2 regions of the Rhodococcus sp. Q genome follow, and region 2 is predicted to be linked to the other one. Evidence: riboswitches for the same ligand, from Rfam matches in the RefSeq annotation. Region 2 holds a riboswitch; the other holds the start of a gene.
The links. Region 2 has a riboswitch for cyclic di-AMP ahead of FFS72_RS07130 (NlpC/P60 family protein). Riboswitches for the same ligand answer to the same signal wherever they lie in the genome.
Positions count from the first base shown of each region.

Region 1 (10,273 bases), on a different contig from region 2:
TGCGAAACCGACGCGGCGCAATCGTTCGAGGACGTCGCCGAGCTCGGCCTGCGACACCGCGACCGTCGGAGCCAGTGCCCGCAACGCCAGTTCCTCCGCGACCGGCGACGCCAACACCTCCGCGAGCGTCGCCGGATCGTCGCAGCGGACGAACGACCGCGCCACCCCCGCCCGCAACCGGCCGTGCCTGCGTGCGACGTCGTCGATCAGATAGGTGAGCGCCTGCGGGACCGGAGTCTTCGAGTGCGTCGCGAACAGGGCGTGCAGTTCGGACGCCGTGCGCCCGGCGTCGAGGGCACGCCGGACACTGGATTCACCGACCCGGTACACGGTCGCCGCGCCCGCCGACTCGACGTCCGCCACCTGGTGAACCTGAGCCAACAGTTCCGGCACCAGCGGTCCCGGCGCGACGACCGTCAGATCCGCCTGCACCAGGACGTAGTCGATCGGTTTCGGCAGCGCGGCCGTCATGTCCGCCAGAACCGACTCCGGCGGTCCGTCGTGCAGCAGGCTGCGACCGGGTGACGCCACCGCGCCCCGCCCGACGAGCCCGACCGCGGTCGCCTCGGCGAGGGTGTGGCCGATCGCGGACACGCCGAGCCGCATCGACCACCGGGGCCTGCGCCACGCGACCATCGCGGCCACCTCGTCGGGGGTGGCGGCCACACCGGTCCCGAGTTCGGCGACCAGTTCGAGGACGAAGCGCCGGTCCCGGGGCGCGCCGGAGGCCCGCACCTCCTCCGACAGGGCCGCGATCGGCTTGTCGTTCGGGTCGCGCAGTCCGACCGTCCACGGCCGCCGCGGCAGGTCGAGCCAGGACTGGGCGAGCGCCTGCCACCGGTGCGCGGTGTTCCCGTCCAGCCACGCGTCGGCCGCGAGGGTCGGCGCCCAGTAGTCGTCGCCGGTGTCCGACGCGGGCAGCGGGTCCGGGGCGCCACTGGCGATCAGACCCGCACCCGCGAGGAGTTCGAGGATGAGACCGATCCGTCCGTCGTCGACGCCGACGGACTTGGCGAGCCGCCGCGACTCCCGGACACCGAGCCCACCGGCCTTGAGCGTGGGGGCGGGGTGCTCACCGAGCGCGGCGAGCACCTCCTCGCAGTGCCGGATCATCTCCAGTGCCTCACCGGCTGCGGCAGCGTTGACCTCGGACGCCGTGCGCTTGCGCCCGCGAACGGCGGGCGGGGTGAGGGTGTCGGGGTCGGTGACCGTCTCGCCGCGCAGGACCTGGCCGACCTGGTGCGGCAGCTCGACGGTCTGCGCGTCGAGCCAGACGAGCAGACCGGAGGCGAGAAGTCGCTGCACCGGACGATCCGGCGACGTGTCCGGCGCGGCATCCCGAGTCCTGCCGATGGGGGAGCTGGTCGCGAGGGTTTCGAGAAGTCGTCGTTCGTCCGGGGTGAGCGCGGCGAGTGCCTCGGTGATCTGCTCGGCCGTCAGCGTCGTCGTCGCCGGGTCCACCCGCCAACCGACGGCCTCCCGGGCCGCAGGTGTCACTCGCAGCAGCCCGCTGCCCCACACGAGCGCCCGATCCCGGAGCACGGTCAGCGCGCGGTCGACGGATCGTGCGGGGGCGCGGCCCGCGACCAGTTCGCCCAGCCGTTCCCGGGAGACACCGGTGTCGATGGCCCCCTCGCGGGCCAGCAGCCCGACGAGCGTGAGTTCGAGCACGCTCAGGTTGTCCGCGACCCGCAGGACCGACGCCCGCTGTTCGGCGCGCGACGCCAGCACCGACAGGTTCGCCGGCGGTGGTACCGCCAGGTCGGGGCGGAGTCGAAGCAGCTCGGCGAGCTCGGCGTCGCTGCGTTCGCCGAGCCAGGTCGCCAATTGTTCCGGGGTGGCGGCGGGATCGATGTCGGTCATCACTTATCAGATTAGAGACCTGGGCTGTACCCGATGACGCGTCGGTGTCAAAATGGCCTCGTGGCTAACAATTCGAGCAAGACCTACGTTGACAACGGCTGGCCCTCGCACATCAAGGAGGGTGACCACGCCGTCACCGAGCTGTCCTCGACCCGGTCGGGTGGGCTGTCCCCGTTCGGTGAGGAGATGGAGTTCCCCCTGCCGGTGTCGGAGCTTCCGTACACGCACCCCGTCACCGTCGTGAACCGCTGAGCCGTCGGCGGCCGAGCAGCCGGCCGACCGGCCGGACCCGACACGTCGAAGGCCCCGCACCCAATCCGGGTGCGGGGCCTTCGACATGTTCGAGGTGGTGCGATCAGTTCTGGGCGAGCTGGGGCAGGTGCGTCGTGAGGAAGTCGATGACCTGCGGGTTGAGCTTGGCCTGCTCGTAGAGGGCCTCGATCTGCGGGTCGACGGCGACGCGGGTCTTGACGGCCTCGAAGGTGCTGTCGAAGGAGTCGAAGATGTCGGCGGCGCCGTCCGTGGTGGGAACGCTCGTGACGGCAGGGGCCTCGGGTGCGGCCTCGACCGTGGCGGCGGGCGCGGTGCGTGCGGTGGGGCCGCTGGTCAGCCCGAGGCTGGACGAGCAGGACGGCCATGCGCCCCAGCCCTGCGAGGCGAGGACCTTCTCGGCGACGACGATCTGCTCCTCGCGGGTGGCCTGGTTGGCGGTCGCGGCGTACTCGCCGCCACCGTGCGCGTTCCAGGTGCTCGGCGAGAACTGCAGTCCGCCCTGGTAGCCGTTGCCGGTGTTGATGCCCCAGTTGCCGCCGGCCTCGCACTGCGCGAGCCGATCCCAGTCGGAGTCGGGTGCTGCACTTGCGGGGGCCGCGAAGGCCGCGCCCGCTGCGCCGAAGACCGCGGTCGTGACGACGACCTTGGCGGCGTTCTTACGCGTGTTCGTGGGTTTGCGATGACGTCCAGCGCTCATGGGAGTTTCCTCTCCGCACGCGCCTGCGAGGTCAGCTGTCGGGTTCGGGCTGAGAGGTCGCCCGGCCGTGATCGCTCCGTGATGGTGCGAACTGCGGCTTCACCCCAAGGAAGGTCACTTGCTCACCTACCGGTGTCCACTGGGGACGTGGGTCCCCCGTCCTCGTCCCTGGTGTTCTGTGGGAATCCGTTCCGCGGGACAAGGTTTGGCGCGGCGGTCCGGACTGGCCGGAACACCGACCGGTGATGACCGTACGTGGCCGATCGCACTGCGTCATCTCCTACCGCAACGGCGTGTTTCCCGGCATTTCACCCGTTGGTGGGGGTGTTTGTGCTGGTCAGACGGCCGCGGCTCGGTCGAGACCGCCCTGTGACCCAACCGTTATGTGAGGCACATCACAATCTTCGGGTGGTGCGGTCCTGGCGGTTCGCAGGCCGTCACGCACACACGTCACCAGCACCACGACGGCGGTCACCACGAACACCAACGGATACACCGACTGCGTCACCGGAACGACGGCGTCCGGGACGGGCACCATGAACAACCCGATCGCGTAGACCCCGTCGGGAAACCCGTGCGCCCAGGACAGCAGGGGAGCCGCCAGTGCCACCGGGACCAGCCACGCCGTCGCGCGTCCCGCCCGCAACGCCCGATCCACCGCGAGGATCAGCAGCGGCACGAACCACACCCAGTGGTGGCCCCAGGAGAACGGTGAGACCGCACAGGACGTCAGGCCCACCATCGTGACGGCGAGCAGTTGTCGTCCACTCCGCTGCGCGCCCCAGGCCGCGGCCAACCCGAGCGCCGCCAACACCGCCGCGACCGCCAGCCACAGCAGCCGGGGCGGCTCGGCCACGTCGAGCCAACGTGCCAGGACGCCCGATGCGGACTGGTTCGCGGGCCACGCCGTCTCGCCGATCCGAGTGGAATGCCAGATCACGCCGGTCCAGTACGCCCGCGAGTCCGAGAAGATCACCACACACCCCACCGCCACCGTCGCGGCGAACCCGCCGATCGCGACCGCCGCGGCCCGCCACTGGCGAGTGAGAAGGAGATGGACGACGAACAGTGCGGGCGTCAGCTTGATCCCCGCGGCGACGCCGGCCCCGAGTCCACGCAGCCTGCTGCCCTCGGGGCGCCCGAGATCCCACAGGATCAGCAGCATCAGCAACAGGTTCACCTGGCCCAGCCAGATCGTCGTCCGGACGGGTTCGAGCCAGCTCAACGAGATCGTCAGCAACGCCGTCGCGATGTGGAGGGTGCGGTCGGTCCGGTAGCCCAGCAGCCGCCAGCACAGCAGTACGACGAGGTACAGGGCGACGAAGTTCACGAGGGCGCCGAGGAAGACCGTCATCTCCGGAGAGAACAGCCGCAGCGGAGCGAACAGGACGGCGGAGAACGGCGGGTAGGTCCACCACATGCCGCCGTGCAGAGCGTGGTCGTACAGACCTGCGTCGGACAGAACGGTGGCACCGCCGCTGCGGTACACCAGCAGGTCGAGTCCGTTACGGAACAGGCCCCACAGGGGCTGGCCGAACGGAATCACGCGGTCGTGTGCGACGACGACCGCGACGGCGAGCGCGCCGAGGGTTCCGAGGAACAGGGGATGCGAGGGGAGCGACCGCCCCGCATCCGGGTCGGTGCGGGGCGGTGGGGTCATCAGGCCGGGCCGGGCTGATAGGTGCGGGCGGTGCCGACGTCGACGATGTCCTTGCCGAGCGGCATCAGCGAGATCGGGATCATCTTGAGGTTCGCGATGGCGAGCGGGATGCCGATGATCGTGATCGCCATCGCGAAGGCGGTGATGACGTGGCCGATGGCCAGCCAGATGCCGCACAGAATCAGCCAGATCACGTTGCCGATCAGCGAACCGACGCCGGACGTCGGTTTCTCCACGACCGTCTTGCCGAACGGCCAGAGGGCGTAGATGCCGACGCGGAACGCGGCGATTCCGAACGGGATGGTGATGATGAGGATGCAGCAGATCACACCGGCCACGAGGTAGCCGAGTGCGAGCCACAGGCCGCCGAACACCAGCCAGATGATGTTGAGGATGATTCTCATCACGTGTCCTGTCCCCGGGCGCGCCTGCCGGATCGCAGCGCGGAACCGATGCCGAAGAGGAATCCGATGGGGCACAGCAGTGCCGCCAGGTACAGCGCGAGACCGGGCGTGTTTCCGGTCGCGGATACGACGAAGATTGCGATGACGGCCAACAGGCCGACGAAGAACAGTGCGATGCCGATGCGGAACAGCAACAGCCCGCTCGTGGGCGGGGTGCCGTTCGCTGCGGGGGAGTCGGTGCCGGGAGTTTCAGGTGCCACGCACCCACGGTATCGCCACAAACCCGTGTGCTCCGGAGGGGCACGCGGGGGTAGGATGCAGTCATCGCGTCCCACACCAGGTGGGGCGCGTTCGTTTATGTGGTCGATCTACTTGGATGAGCAGGTGACGCGGTGCCTACCGGCAAGGTGAAGTGGTACGACGCTGAAAAGGGCTTCGGCTTCCTCTCCCAGGACGAGGGTGAGGACGTGTACGTCCGCTCGTCGGCACTGCCCGCTGGAACCGAGAGCCTCAAGGCCGGACAGCGGGTCGAGTTCGGGATGGCAGCCGGGAAGCGCGGCCCGCAGGCGCTGAGCCTGAAGGTGCTCGATCCGGCACCCACATTGCGGCAGGCGAGCAGCAGGCGCGACGACGTCGCCCGCAAGCACACGCCCGACGAACTGCACGGCATGGTCGAGGACATGATCACGCTGCTCGAGGCGAAGGTACAGCCCGACCTGCGCAAGGGCCGATACCCGGACCGCAAGACGGCGCAGCGGATCTCCGAGGTCGTCCGGGCCGTCGCCCGCGAACTCGACGCCTGACTCGATGCCCGCCGCGCACGGGTGAGGGGAACCTCATCCTCGGAGCGAGCAGACCAAAGGAGCCCCCGGTCGTGTGACCGGGGGCTCCTTTTGTCTGCGGTGGCTACTGCGCGGACTGTTCTGCGGCCGGGTTCAGCCCGGGCAGTGTCTGCACGGCCCACACCGGGGCGAAGTCCCTCGACGAGGGCTGCTGGATGATCACGCCGAGCAGTTGCTCGTTCTCCCGCGTCGGCACCGTCACCGAGTAGACCTCGCCCGGCGTGTAGTCGCGGAAACCCTCGAAGACCTCACCGGTGCGGGGATCGCCGAACTGGACGTTGAGCCGCCAGTCGCCCTCGGCGATGTCCTTGGGCAGCGACATCTGCAGCGGCGTACCCGCCTGGACCGGAAGGTACGCGACCTCGAGGTCCGCGCAGCGCATGGTGGAGTCGCACACACCGGCCTGGACGTCGACGGTCTTGCCGTTCGAGTACGCGGTGACGACCGGCAGCGTCTCCGGCGCGTCGCGCACGAGCAACGTGACGACGGTCGCGAGACCGCCCGCGGCCACCAGTGCGATCACCGCGACCACCGCGAGGATCTTCTTCGTCCGGGCTTGCATGCTCATCGTGTCCGTTTCTCGTTCTGTCGTTCCCCGCCGGGTGTGACGGGTTCTGTTTCAGCCGGCCCGGGAGTCGGTGCCGACGGGTGCTTCCTGGTTCGCGTGTTCGGGCCGTTTGCCACCGAGACCCGGGAGCAACGAACGGCCACGGTAGGTGAGGTAGGTCTGCGCCAGTCCGAGGATCAGGACCACCGAGATGACGGTGAAGCCGATCCAGTACTGGGTGGGCAGCAGGATGCCGAGGGTGCCGCCCACGACCCAACTCAACTGAAGCACGGTCTCGGAACGTCCGAAGCCGGACGCGATGGATTCCTCGGGCAGATCCTGCTGGAGCGACGCGTCGAGGGACACCTTCGCAAGGGCGCTGCCCGCGGACGCGACCAGCGCCGCGAACGCTGCCGTGAGGAGGCTGTCGGTGACGGCGACCAGGATCGCGACCGCGGTCACGGCGGCTGTGCAGCGAACCACGACCAGTGCGGGCTTGCCGAGTTTGAGCCGCGCGCCGGTGGCGTTGCCCGCGAAATTGCCGAGGCCGGCGGCCACGCCGACGAGACCGAGCATCGCCGCCTGCATCCACGGTTCGTGTTCGGTTCGCGACTTCGCGACGAACGCGATGTACAGCGTCAGGAAGCCGGTGAGGACGCGAATCGTGCCGTTGCCCCACAGTCCGGTGATGGTCGCGCGTCCCAGGGGTTGGCGGCGCTTGTCGGGGGCGATCGTCTCTCGTTGTTCGCGGGTGATCACCTCGGTGACGGCGTCGTCGCCGTGATACGCGAGCGTCGCGGGCACTTCACCCTCGGTGACCTCGACCCAGGCCGGGATCCGCATGCTCAGGTACGCGCCTGCGATGGTCAGGGCCGCGGTGAACCACAGGACACCGGTGGAACGGAACGCGAACGCGATGATGCCCGCGGCGGCGCCCGCGACGATCGTGCCGCCGATCAAGCCGAACACGGTCAGGCGTGAGTTCGTTCGCACCAGGTCGATGTCGGGCGGCAGGACGCGAGGCGTCACGGCGCTCTTGAGTACCGAGAACGATTTGCTCAGCACCATCATGCCGAGCGCACACGGATACAGCGCCCAACTGTCGAAGTGGAACACGAGCAGCACGGCGAGCACCGTCCGCAATGCGAACGACGACGCCAACGCGATACGCCTGCCCCGCTGCAACCGGTCGAGAGCCGGGCCGATGAGCGGCGCGATGACCGCGAACGGTGCGATCGTGATGAGCAGGTACAGCGCGACCTTCGTCTTGTCCTCTCCGGTCGCCGCGGAGAAGAACAACGTGTTGGCCAGCGCGACGGCGATCGCGGCGTCGGTCGCGAAGTTCGCCATCACCGCGTACGTCAGGTGGGTCAGCCCGGACTTGTCGGCCCCGTCCGCGGTCGCGGCACGCCGGAACGTGGCGATTCCGCGGTTGGTCAGTTCGCGGCTGCGCATCGCAGCGACCCGAGTCACCGTCAGTTTCCGGGGAATCGGAGGCGGCTTCGGGGCACCCGTCCGCGCGGACCGCACCTGTTCGGTTGGCTGGTCGGCGCTCGAGTCTGGGGCGTCGTCCGACGGGCGGGCCCGCCCCGACGTCGGATGCAGCGGCGGCAGGGGTTCGCGGCGGCCCGTCACGCGCCGCGGCGGCGGGTAGTTCGAGTAACCGGGGTGCACCGAGCCTCGCCCGCCGTCGGCGGGCTCCCGACGGCGGTCGGGTTCGGAGGGGTGGCTCGGTCCGGTCACGACTCCAATTCTGTCCTAGTCGGCGGCGCGACAACCAGAAGGCCTGCCGACGATTGCCGTCACAATCGCTGCGCGCCCCGGTGCGGGTCGGTCACGGGACGAATCGAACGTCGAATGTGAGCGGATAGAACTTGCCGGTGATCAGGAAACGGTCGGTCCCGGGGATCGCCGCGATGCCGTTGAGGACGTCGGCGTTCGCGGCCTGTTCGGGTGTCAGCAGCCCCGACGCGTCGATCAGCGCCGTCACCTTCCCGGTGGTGGGGTCGATGCGGACGATCTTCGAGGTCTGCCACACGTTCGCGTAGACGGAGCCGTCGTCGGTGCATTCGAGTTCGTTGAGTTGGTCGAGCGCTCGGCCGTCGAGGGTCACGTGCACCGACCCGACCTCGTCGAAGGTCACGGGGTCACGGAACGTCAGCGTGTCGGAGCCGTTGCTCATCACCAGTCTGTCGGGTTGTGCGCACAGCCCCCAGCCCTCGCCGTCGTAGGTGACTCGTGACTGTTCCGTGAGGGTGGTGCGGTCGCGGGCGAACGCCACGCCTTCCTTCCACGTCAACTGCCAGACGGTGTCGCCGCTGACGGTCAGCCCCTCGCCGAACATGTCGTCGGGCAGGGGAACGCGGACCCGCTCGGCGCCGGTGTCGAGGTTGCGTGCGCTGATGTACGACCACCCGGCCAGTCCGGTGCCCTCGACCAGTTCGCCGTCGGAGATCTCGAAGCCCTGGGTGAAGGCGCTGGGGTCGTGCGGGCGGGTGCTCTGCACCTCGACGTGCAGCCGTTCCACGGAGGTCGTGGAGCTGCCGAAGGCAGTCGGTTCGACGTCGGTGGAGCCTGCCGCACATCCGCCGAGTACGACGGCGACCAGTAGTGCGGTGGCTGTTCGTGTCGCGCCGCCGACCAGTGGGGAGTGGGTCACTCAGTCAGCATGACAGCCCGATCGGGTGCGGAGGCGGTGTGATGCGGCAAAATGGAATCGTGCATGTGCAGTCTGTCTCCAAACTCCGCCCCGTGCGTCCCCTGCTGGCCGATGCCGTCGAGGCCGCCCGACGGGCATTGACCGACCTCGGTGAGGATCAGGTCGGAGAGCATCTCGGTGTCACCGCCGACGATGACACGACGGTGACGCACCGCTTCGCGGCGACGATCCCCGGCTACCACGGGTGGGTGTGGGAGGTGGTGCTGTCCGCGCTGCCCGACTCCGACCGGGTGACGGTGAACGAGTCGGCACTGCTGCCCGGCCCGGAGGCGCTCGTGGCGCCGGAGTGGCTGCCGTGGGATCAGCGGGTGCGTCCGGGTGACCTGTCGCCCGGCGACCTGCTCGCGCCGCGCGCCGACGATCCTCGGCTGGTGCCCGGCTACGTCGCGACCGGCGACCCGGTCGTGGACGACGTGGCGTTCGAGGTCGGGCTGGGGCGCAAGCAGGTGATGAGCCTGGAGGGCCGCCTGGACGCGGCACAGCGCTGGTACGACGGGGACCACGGACCCGACTCGGAGATGGCGAAGGCCGCGCCCTCGACGTGTGCGCTCTGTGGCTTCTACCTTCCGTTGGCCGGCTCGCTGCGTGCCGCGTTCGGGGTGTGCGGTAACGAGTTGTCCGCCGACGGACAGGTCGTGCACGCCGAGTTCGGTTGCGGCGCGCACTCCGACACGGAACTGCCCACCGGGGCGGGTACCCCGAAATACGACGCGTTCGACGACGGCGCCCTCGAGGTCGTGGAGTTGCCTGCTCCGGCGGTGCCTGCCCCGACGGAAACCTCCGAGGCAGTCACGGATGTGGCCGAAGCCGTCGAGACCGTCGCCGACGTGACCGAGCCTGCCGCCGAAGCCGCCGAAGCCGCCGAAGCCGCCGAAGCCGCCGAGACCGTCGCCGAGGTGGCCGAGACCGGGACGGATTCGGCGCCCGCCGAGTGATCGACCCCTTCGGCGCAGACGCACTGCGCGCGGCGACGCTGCTCGCATGGACCTCGTCGCCGACGAGGCTGCGTGAGGACGCCGCCACCGAGTCCGATCTGGTGCGCGGCGGCTACCGCGACCGGGTGCTCACCGAGTTGGCGCAGAACGCCGCCGACGCGGCGGCCCGGGTGGGGGTGCCGGGGCGTCTCGACGTCCGGCTCGACGTCGACGGCCTTCATGTGGCGAACGTCGGGGCGCCGCTGGACGAGTCGGGTGTGCAGGCCATGTCGGCGTTGCGGGTGTCCGGCAAGACCGAGGGCGTCGGACGGTTCGGCGTCGGGTTCACCGCCG
Region 1 is NZ_SCOY01000014.1:19,498-29,770, forward strand. Features, by position in the region: gene FFS72_RS14950 (helicase-associated domain-containing protein) at 1-1,863, opposite strand, end outside; gene FFS72_RS14955 (hypothetical protein) at 1,924-2,115, shown strand; gene FFS72_RS14960 (transglycosylase family protein) at 2,219-2,833, opposite strand; cyclic di-AMP (ydaO/yuaA leader) riboswitch at 2,838-3,024, opposite strand; gene FFS72_RS14965 (glycosyltransferase 87 family protein) at 3,171-4,493, opposite strand; gene FFS72_RS14970 (YccF domain-containing protein) at 4,493-4,897, opposite strand; gene FFS72_RS14975 (hypothetical protein) at 4,897-5,157, opposite strand; gene FFS72_RS14980 (cold-shock protein) at 5,290-5,700, shown strand; gene FFS72_RS14985 (DUF2771 family protein) at 5,804-6,307, opposite strand; gene FFS72_RS14990 (MFS transporter) at 6,359-8,029, opposite strand; gene FFS72_RS14995 (glutaminyl-peptide cyclotransferase) at 8,121-8,945, opposite strand; gene FFS72_RS15000 (DUF3027 domain-containing protein) at 8,987-9,940, shown strand; gene FFS72_RS15005 (sacsin N-terminal ATP-binding-like domain-containing protein) at 9,937-10,273, shown strand, end outside.
Region 1: another riboswitch for cyclic di-AMP. It lies ahead of FFS72_RS14960 (transglycosylase family protein); the one in region 2 lies ahead of FFS72_RS07130 (NlpC/P60 family protein).

Region 2 (10,273 bases):
CGCGCCGGTGAAGAAGATGCGAAGCAGGTGGACGATGATCGACGCCGCGAACATCAGCGCGGCCCAGTGGTGGATCTGTCGGACGAACAGACCGCCGCGGACCTCGAACGAGATGTCCAGGGTGGTCGCGTACGCCCGCGACATCTCGACACCGCGAAGCGGCTGGTAGGCGCCGTTGTAGACGACCTCCGCCATCGACGGGTCGAAGAAGAGGGTGAGGTACACACCCGAGATCAGCAGGATGAGGAACGAGTACAGCGCGATCTCGCCGAGCATGAACGACCAGTGCGTCGGGAAGACCTTGTTGATCTGCTTTCGCATCCCGGCTGCCAGGTGGTAGCGCGAGTCGAGATTCTCGCCGGCTTTCGCGGCGTGAGCTGCGGCCTTGGTCTGGCCGCCAGTGATGGTTGTCATGAACGACGCTCCCAAAATCCGGGGCCGAGGGCCTCGACGAAGTCACCGTTGGCGACGAGGAAACCCTCTTCGTTCACGGTAATCGGCAACTGGGGCAGAGCGCGAGCCGCGGGACCGAAGATTGGCTTGCCGTACTGCAGAGCGTCGAACTGCGACTGGTGGCACGGGCAGAGAATCCGGTTGGACTGCTGCTCGTACAGCGAGGTCGGGCAGCCCAGGTGGGTGCACAGCTTCGAGTACGCCCAGTAGTCGCCGAAGTTGAAGCTCTCCTGACCCTTGCGGCGGACCGCGCGGTCGCTGTCCTCGGTGCGAAGACGGATCAGCATCACCGGGTTGTCGGCGCGCTTGAGTGCGTGCGCGAGCGCCTTCTCGTTGCCGCGCTCGGACTCACGGAACGGGAAGACCGTCTCCATGGCTCCCGCGTCGAGATCCTCCGGGCGAACCAGGACGATGTCGTGCGGACGGCCTGTGTAGCGGCGCAGGTAGATGGTCTCGCCCGGGAAGGTGGGGGTCCAGCCGGAGGTCCACAGGTCGGACTTGTCGCCCTTGGCCCACGGGTTCTTGATCAGGCCACCGAGCGGCATGATCGCCATGACGCCCAGCGCACCCGCACCGAAACCGAGAGTGCGCTTGATGACCTTGCGGCGACCGATCGTGGAGGTCTCCAGCGAATCGGACAGCTCGGCGACGATCGTCTTGCGGTCGACCTCGGCGGAACCGCCCTGGTCGTGACGATCCTGGATCGACACCTCTTCGGGAACGAACTTCTTGGTGAACAGCACCGCACCGACACCGAGCCCGAGGATCGCCAGGCCCATCGTCAAACCGATGAGCGGCGTGTACAGGCTGTACTTGTCGTAGCCCTCTTCTCCGATGCCCTTGTACTCCCAGGGCCAGAAGAGGTAGATCGCGATGAACGCGACCGCGGAGATGCCCGCGAGAGCGAACCAGTAGGCGACGGCGCGCTCGGCACGCTTCTCTGCCTTGGTTCCCTCGACTGTCCAACGCTCACGACGGAACGCCACGTCGACACCGTCGAGATTGGTGCCGAGGGTGACGAGCTCGTCGCGACTCATCGCGTCGAGTTCTTCCTTCGTGTAGTCCTTCTTCGGCGTACCGCCGTGTCCGGCGTCGCTCATGACCTTGCTCCGATCCACATTGCTGCGCCGACGACGGCAACGATTCCGATGGCCCACATGGCCATGCCCTCCGAGGCGGGGCCGAAACCGCCGAGGCCGTAGCCGCCGGGGCTCTGCGTCTCGCTGGCGGACTTGATGTACGCGATGATGTCGCGCTTCTCGTCCGGGCTCAACTGGCGATCCGAGAACTTGGGCATGTTCTGCGGACCGGTGGCCATCGCCTGGTAGATCTGCTGCTCGTTCGGGGCGTCGAGCTCGGGCGCGAACTTGCCGGACGACAGTGCGCCGCCGCGACCGGTGAAGTTGTGGCAGGACGCGCAGTTCAGCCGGAACAGCTCGCTGCCGCGGGCGATGTCGTCACCACGCAGCGACGTCGTTGCGATCTCGCCATTCTCGTCCCGCACGGTGGTCGGGCCGCCGCCGTTGGCCTGGATGTAGGCGCCGATGGCGTCGGTCTGACGGGCGTCGAACTTCGTCGGCTTGCGGACGGCCTGTGCTTCGTTGCGGACCATCGGCATGCGGCCGGAGGACACCTGGAAGTACACGGCTGCCTCACCGACACCGATCAGGCTCGGGCCGCGGTCCTGGACACCCTGCAGGTTCGCACCGTGGCAGGTGACGCACGAGGTGTCGTAGAGCTGCTTGCCCTCGCGGATCAACGCCGACGCGTCGTCGGACGCCGTGGCGACCTGCGGGGTGGGCGTGAGGGCCGAGGCGAGGAAGCCGGCGCCGACAAGTCCCATCATCAGGATCAGCGCGCCGGTGATCCGGCGGCGGAACTTGCGCTGACGACGGGCTCGTGTTGCAGACGCGCTGTCGGCGGCTGCTGAAGGGGGGGATGAACTCATCTGTATCCCTTTGGTCTCGCGGGACGGACTGAACGGGCTGGGGCTGGGTACTGCGTTCAGCTGCTAACGGATGAAATAGATGGTGGCGAACAGGCCGATCCACACGATGTCGACGAAGTGCCAGTAGTACGAGACGACGATTGCAGCCGTCGCCTGTGCCGGGGTGAACTTGCTGACTTTGGTTCGGACAATCAGGAAGACGAAGGCGACGAGACCACCGATCACGTGCAGGCCGTGGAAGCCGGTCGTGATGTAGAAGACGGAGCCGTACGCGCTGCTCGACAGCGTCGTGCCGTGCTCCACCAGGTGGATGTACTCGTACGCCTGGCCGAGCACGAAGAACGTGCCCATGGCCAGCGTGAGGACATACCAGCGGCGCAGGCCGAAGACGTCGCCCTTCTCGGCGGCGAAAACGCCCATCTGGCAGGTGAACGACGAGGCCACGAGCACCGCGGTGACCGGCACGGCGAGTGCCAGGTTCAACTCGGTGGGCTCCGGCGGCCAATTGCCGTTCGCCTGTGCACGCGCGACGAAATACATCGCGAACAAACCAGCGAAGAACATCAGCTCGCTGGACAGCCAGATAATGGTGCCGACGCTGACCATGTTCGGCCGGTTCAGCGAGTGCACGCGCTGGGTGATTGCGGATCCTTGGGTCCCTACTGCGCTCGTCACAGAAGGAAGTATGACGCGTTGTCGTACGAGAGGACCACCCGGGTCCGCTGTTGGCGCGTCGTGCCCGAATTCCAGTATGCCTGAAGTCGCGATTGTGCAGGTCGGTGCTCATGGCAGGCTGATCACATGACTGGTGCGCGGTGGTGGAAGCAGCTTTTCGGACGGGGCAAGACGGTGGCGCTGGACGCCGATCGCACCGATCTGGTGGTGGTCGTGTCGAGCTTCGACGACGCCGAGGCATGCAGCACCGCACTGGCCCGTGGCGCCGAGACCGCACCCGCGTGGAGTGAGCAGGACGAGGCTGTCCTACGGCACCATCTCCGGTTGCCGGGGGGCGGCGTCGAGCGCGCCGTCGAGCTGGCCGCCCAGGACGGGTACGTGATTGCCTCGGATCCCGTCGACGCCCCCGGAGTGGAGGTGTCCGACGGTCTGGTCGCCGTCGTCCTGCAACGCACCCAGACCCTCGACGCACTGCACTGCTCACAGGAGAAGTCGCGGATGGCGGGTCTGGCGCAGCGAGCGGGCGGAACCGTCGTGGGTTGGGATGCCCTGCAACCTCCGCGGAGCGGGGCGCTCTGACTAAGCTGCCTTGCGGATTGCAGCGACGACAAGAGGCGGTTGGAATGGCGACGTGGCCCGAGGTGCTTGGCGCTCTGACGGACGGACAGGATCTCGACGCGACGACCGCTTCCTGGGCGATGAGCGAGATCATGTCCGACAACGCCACCTCGGCCCAGATCGCGGCGTTCGGCGTCGCGCTCAAGATGAAGGGCCCGACGCCGTCCGAGGTGGCGGGGATCGCCGACGCGATGCTCGAGAACGCCCGGACCCTCGACGTGGACGACGATGCCGTCGACATCGTCGGAACGGGCGGGGACCGTCAGCACACCGTCAACATCTCCACGATGGCGTCGGTCGTGGTGGCGGCAGCGGGTGTCCGCGTCGTCAAGCACGGAAACCGGGCGGCGTCCTCGAAGAGCGGTGGCGCCGACGTCCTCGAAGCGCTCGGAGTCCGCATCAACCTCGACCCCGCCGGTGTCGCACAGTGCGTCCGCGAGGTCGGCATCGGCTTCTGCTTCGCACCGACCTTCCATCCCGCGTTCCGGTTCACCTCCGGTCCGCGCAAGGAGATCGGCATCCCCACCGTGTTCAACGTCCTCGGGCCGCTGACGAACCCGGCCCGGCCCCGCGCAGGCCTGATCGGGTGCGCGTTCGCCGACCTGCAGCCGGTGGTCGCCGGGGTCCTGGCGCGCCGGGGCGTGTCGGCGTTGGTGGTCCGCGGCGACGACGGACTCGACGAGATCACCACCTCCACGACCAGCACGGCCTTCGTGGTGGACGGCGGGACCGTGCGTGAGGCGCGGATCGACCCGACGGCGCTGGGAATCGAGCGTGTACCGCTCGACGCCCTGCGCGGCGGGGACGCCGAGGCCAACGCGACGATCGCCCGGTCGGTCCTGGCCGGCGAACGGGGGCCGGTCCACGATGCCGTGGTGCTCAATGCAGGCGCGGCGATCGCCGCCTACAGCGGACTCGGCGGCAACCTGGACGACGCGCTGCGATCGGGGATCGCGCGTGCCGTCGAGGTCGTCGACAACGGGGCGGCGGCCGAGCTGCTCCAGCGCTGGGTGGACGTCAGCACGCGCATCGCCGGCTAGCGAACGCCGACCGGGGCCGGCGTTCGCCCGACCGTCACTCTCCGATGGAGAAGGCGGCCTCGACGTCGGCGCTCGCGTAGGAGCGGAACGCGATGTGGGTGGTCGTCCGCAACACTCCGTCGACCTTGTTGATGGCGCCCGTGACGACGTCGGCGATCTCCTCGTGGCCGCGCACCTTGACGATGGCGATCAGATCGACGTCGCCCGCGCACGAGTACACCTCGGAGACACCTGCGATGTCGGCGACGGCCTGGGCGGTCTCGGGGATCCGGTTCGCCTCGGCGTGAATGAGGACGATGGCGTTGATCATCTCGCTCCTAGTGACGGGGGTGCGGTGCTCGTTCAGCGTATTCGCCCGCACCCCGGGCGAGCGCACACCACTCCTGCCACGAACCCGCGCCGCGCGCAGGTTCGCGATAGCCGTCGGTGGTGCGCACAATCCGCACCCCCGGCGCGTCGAGCCAGTTCGCGACCAGGCGAACCTCGTCGGCCATGGCCCCGCGCAGTGGCGACGGGTCCGGGAGAACCGTTTCCGCCGAGAGGGTGAGTGCGTCAACGACCGGCATCGGTGCGACCCCACGTGCCGCGACACCCGCCGACGCCAGTCGTCCCGATCTGATGACCGCGAACTCCCACCCGCCTTCGTCGCGGGGACGGGCGGCGACGAGTTCGTCGATCGCCGCGACCGCCGCGAGGCGTTGACAGCGCCGCAGCGCGATGCCGAGTGCGGCCGTCCGGTCCCGAAGTCGGGCGGCGTTCTCGAACAGTTCGGAGGCGGCCAGGTCTTCGATACGGGCACGCAGTGCGAGCAGGGGACGGTCGGTCTCGCCGCGGATCAGGTCCCGCGTCAGGTCGACGGTGACGGAGTACTGTGCGGCCGACTGTGGCGTGCTCCCGGCCGGACAGCCGCCCACGGCGTCGTCGGGGCAGTCCGGCCCGTGGAGGCCGTCCGGGCGAATCTTCCTGGTGCACTGCCGGAGTCGACAGGCTTCGGTGATCGTGGCCGCGATGTCGGTGGCGTCGGTGCGGTTGGTGAACGGGCCGAGTGCGTCGCGGCCCGCGCGCCGGGTGATCGACAGGCGCGGGAACGCTTCATCGGTGAGGGTGATCCACCAGGCGCGCTTCGGGAACTTGGAACGGCGGTTGTAGGGGGGCGCGTGGGCGGCGAGAAGTCGCAGTTCGCGTACGCCTGCCTCGAGTCCGTGCGCGCACTCGACGTGGTCGACTCGGGTGGCGAGCGCGACCATCTCCTTCATTCTGGCGCGGGTCTCGGACCCGGTGAAGTAGCCGCGCACCCGTCGCTGCAGATTGACGGCGGTCCCGACATAGAGGACCTCGTCCGACGGTCCGCGGAACAGATAGACACCCGGTGTCCGGGGCAGGTGCGCCGCGAGGCCCCGTTTGCCGCGCTGGGCGGCCGACACGTTGGGTAGGTAGTCGACCAGTTCCGGATAGCTGTGCACGCCGAGGTTGCCGACCCGTTCGATCAGGGCGTGGAGCACGTCGACGGTGGCGCGGGCGTCGTCGAGCGCCCGGTGGGTCGGTCGGGTCGACACCTGGAACAGGTCGGCAAGCGCGGACAGTTTCACCGACGGGGCTTCGTCGCGGGAAAGGACGCGCCTGGCCAGGCGCACGGTGCACAGCACCTGGAACGGTGGCCAGGCGACGTCGCAGCGGGTGGTTGCGGCTCGGAGGAAGCCGATGTCGAACGGGGCGTTGTGTGCGACCAGGACGGCGCCGCGGGCGAACTCGAGGAAGCTGGGGAGCACCTGCTCGATACGAGGTGCGTCGACGAGCATCGCGGACGTGATGCCGGTCAGTTGAACGATGAAGGGTGGGAGGGTCCGGCCGGGGTCGACGAAGGTCGACATCTCGCCGATGACCTCTCCGCCGCGGATCTTGACCGCGCCGATCTCGGTGATCGCGTCGTCGCCCGAGTTGCTTCCGGTGGTTTCGAGGTCCACGACGACGAAGGTGGTGTCCCGGAGCGGGGTGTCCAGTTCGTCGAACGTCAACTGGCGTGCTGTTGCGTCGCGGGAACTCACGGTGCCGAGATTAGGGGGCGGCACCGACACCGCCCGCCGGAGCGGGATTCGTCCTGGGCATTCCTGTCGGCAGGGGGCGTTACTTTGCCCCTGTCGGGCTCGAAAATCGCCCGGAAACGCCGAAAGAGACGAGGGTCACAGTGATTGTTGATTGCAGCGGATGTGCGGTGCGCGGTGTCGCGTGCGGCGACTGCGTCGTCACGGTTCTGCTCGGTTATCCGGAGTTCGACGAGTCCACGCAGACCCCTCGGTCGGGTGCTGTCGCGCGGATGAGTCTTGAGCAGGACGAACGGGTCGCGCTGGCGGTGCTGGCCGATGCGGACCTCGTTCCTCCGCTTCGGCTCGTCGAGGCGGCCGGCGGGACACAGACCGCCTGGTCGTTATCTGTTCGTGATGCGGGTGTCGCGTAGCCGGTGGTTTGCGCGCAATTAGGGCGAAATGTCGGGTTTGCGACGTCCGATGAGTCGACACCGCCCGGGTGCTTTCGTAATCTTCTCGAGACCTAGCGGAGTCTCGCCGCCCCAGACCGGAGCGGCGTCGCGAGGTACCGCCTAATCGAACTCCCGTGAGGGACTCGAACCGGGAACCCACCGTTTTCTGGGGTGAATCCCGACGGAGCGCACACGCGTGACGCCGGGTAGGGCTGATCTTCCCAGCCCGAACCCGTCAGCTAACTCGGTCGGCGGAGGAATGGAAGAAAGGCACCTCCTTTCGTGGCAACACTGAGTACCAAGGCCCGGCGCGTCGCCGTCGCCAGCACCCTCGCCCTCGGCGCGATCGCGGCATCCGCGGCCCCGGCACTGGCTGAGCCCGTCACCGTTCCCGGCGTCGGCACCTTCGACATCCCGGGTGTCCCCGCCCAGACGATCGAGATCCCCGGCCTCCCGCAGCTGCAGGGCCAGGTCCCCGGCGCTCCCGCGGCCGTGGCCCCCATCATCACCGCCGGTCAGAAGGCCGTCGACGCAGCCGCCAGCAAGATCGGCGCGCCCTACGTCTACGGCGCATCGGGCCCGGACTCCTTCGACTGCTCCGGCCTCGTCCAGTGGGCCTTCAAGCAGGCGGGCCTGAACCTGCCCCGCACCAGCTACGACCAGGCCGCGGCAGGCACCCCGGTGTCGACCAACGCCCTCCAGCCGGGCGACGTCGTCTCCTTCTACGGTGGCTCGCACTCGGGCATCTACGCAGGCAACGGTGAGGTCATCCACGCCGCGACGTCCGGCACCCCGGTCAAGCGCGCCCCGATCTCCTCCATGCCGATGGACGGCGCACGCCGCTACTGAGGCATGGCGCACCACGGCTGTGACAGGCTGCGCACCGCGACTGTGACAGGCTGCGCACCGCGGCTGTGACACGCCGCGCACCGCGACAGGGGAAGTGTCGCGGGCGCTCTCGGCGAGCTCACGACGGGCCCGGCGATCCGACTCGGATCGCCGGGCCCGTCGGCGTTGGAGATCCCGTCTGTCAGAGTGGACACCGTCGTATGCCGTTCCGTAACCTTGCCGAGACCTTTCAGCGCGGGAGAAGAGGAGTACCCGGTTCGTGGCGTCACTGAGAAGTAGGTCCACCACACTTGCGACCGGCGTGCTCGCGTTCGCCCTGATCGCCGGGACGGCCGGGCCTGCCGCAGCAGATCCCGCACTGGACAATCCGACCGCGGCCCTCGAACGACTCTCCGAGCTCTCGCGCACGTCCGAACAGACGGCCGAGGCCATGCACAACGCCCAGATCGATCTCGACTCGAAACTGGCCGTCCAGCGCGACTCGGAGGCACGTCACCAGCAGGATCTCGAACGCGCCGACGCCGCGCGCGCGGAGATGGCCCGGTTCCAGCCGGCCGTCGACCGGCTCACCGCCGCGAACTACCAGGGCGGACGCGTCAACCGGCTGTTCGCGGTGATGGTGTCCGATTCGCCGCAGCAGTTGCTCGACCAGATGTCCACGCTCAGCGTGCTCTCCGCGGACACCGCCGCCCAGGTGCGCGAGTTCAAGGATGCGAGTGACGCCGCCACCGCCGCCGAGGAGTCCTCGCGCAGGTCCGCCGACGATGCCAGGACCGCCACCGAGCACGCACGGGTGATCAGCGACGACCTGCAGCGCACCCAGAGCGACCTGAAGGAACAGATCGCCGACGTGACGGCGGCGTTCGCGGAGCTGAGCAGCGCGGAGAAGGCTCAGCTCGCCGGTTCGGTCTTTCCTCCCGGCTTCGACCCGTCGATCGTCCTGAAGGGTCTGGTTCCCGGGTCCAACGTGAGTGCCGTTGAGGCGGCGCTCTCCCAGGTCGGCAAGCCGTACGTGTGGGGCGCCACCGGGCCCGACGGCTACGACTGCTCGGGCCTGATGGTGTGGGCGTACCGGCAGATCGGCAAGGGGTTGCCGCGATCGAGCCAGGCGCAGGCGGCGGCCGGAATCCCGGTGCGCAGGCAGGATCTCCAGCCCGGGGACCTCGTCCTGTACTACGACGACGCGTCCCACGTCGGGATGTACGTCGGCGACGGCAACATCGTGCACGCGTCGACCTACGGAGTGCCCGTCAAGGTCGCACCGGTCGATGCGTATCCGTTCTACGGCGCCCGCCGGTACTGACCATCGAGCGGGGGAGTTCGCCGCGGGAGACGCGGCGCGGGATTCGGCGCTGGGAGGCGGTTGCGCTCGCAGGGCTCCTCGTCGCCGTCGCGGGCGCAGCGGGGATCGTGCTGAGCCAGCAGCCGGACGGTGCTTCCACGGTGTCCGCGGAGTCCAATCCGTTCGAGCAGGCTCGCCGCGAGGGCGTGCAGGACCTGCTGAACCGGTGGGCCAAAGCCGTCCGATCGGGTGATGATGCCGCGTTGGCGGCACTGTTCGACGCGGGCGCCGCGCCCGAGTTCCTGGCCGCGGAGGTGCGTCGGTCGCGCAACCTGGCAGGGGTGCCGTTGGCGGACTGGGGCTACGAAATCGGCTCCGGCCCAGAGACTCCGGTCCCCGGAGACATCGCCGAGCGCCTACAGGCCACCGACGTGTGGGCGCCGCACGTCCTCCTCAGGTACGGGATCGCGGGCGCCGACACGGCCTCGACCCGCAAGCCCGTCTCGCTCGTCGTGGCGCGGCGCGGCGAGGAGTGGAAGCTCGTCTCGGACGGCGCACTGCCTCAGTACGACCGGAGCACCTGGCGTGGCCCCTGGGACTTCGGGCCCGTCGTGGCACGGTCCGTGCCGACCGATGGCGGCGTGTCCGTGGTGCTCGGCCACCCGTGGCAGCAGGACCGCGTCGACGCCATCGCTGCCGAACTCGTCACCGCCGTTCCCGCGGTCACCGAGGTGTGGGGGCCGCAGTGGCCACGCCGAGCACTGGTACTCGTCACTGCGGGCCAGGAGGAGTTCACCGAACAGGTGGGCCATCAGCACAGTGGCTCGGACATCGCCGCCGTCGCGGTGTCCGATGCGGTGACGCCGGGGTCGGACACCGTAACCGGTCAGCGAATCGTGTTCAGCCCCACCGCGGGAGAGCGTCTCACGGAG
Region 2 is NZ_SCOY01000005.1:18,794-29,066, forward strand. Features, by position in the region: gene qcrB (cytochrome bc1 complex cytochrome b subunit) at 1-414, opposite strand, end outside; gene qcrA (cytochrome bc1 complex Rieske iron-sulfur subunit) at 411-1,553, opposite strand; gene qcrC (cytochrome bc1 complex diheme cytochrome c subunit) at 1,550-2,401, opposite strand; gene ctaE (aa3-type cytochrome oxidase subunit III) at 2,465-3,076, opposite strand; gene FFS72_RS07105 (hypothetical protein) at 3,203-3,655, shown strand; gene trpD (anthranilate phosphoribosyltransferase) at 3,700-4,734, shown strand; gene FFS72_RS07115 (Lrp/AsnC family transcriptional regulator) at 4,769-5,044, opposite strand; gene FFS72_RS07120 (DEDD exonuclease domain-containing protein) at 5,052-6,779, opposite strand; gene FFS72_RS07125 (hypothetical protein) at 6,947-7,189, shown strand; cyclic di-AMP (ydaO/yuaA leader) riboswitch at 7,318-7,480, shown strand; gene FFS72_RS07130 (NlpC/P60 family protein) at 7,493-8,059, shown strand; gene FFS72_RS07135 (C40 family peptidase) at 8,319-9,362, shown strand; gene FFS72_RS07140 (hypothetical protein) at 9,404-10,273, shown strand, end outside.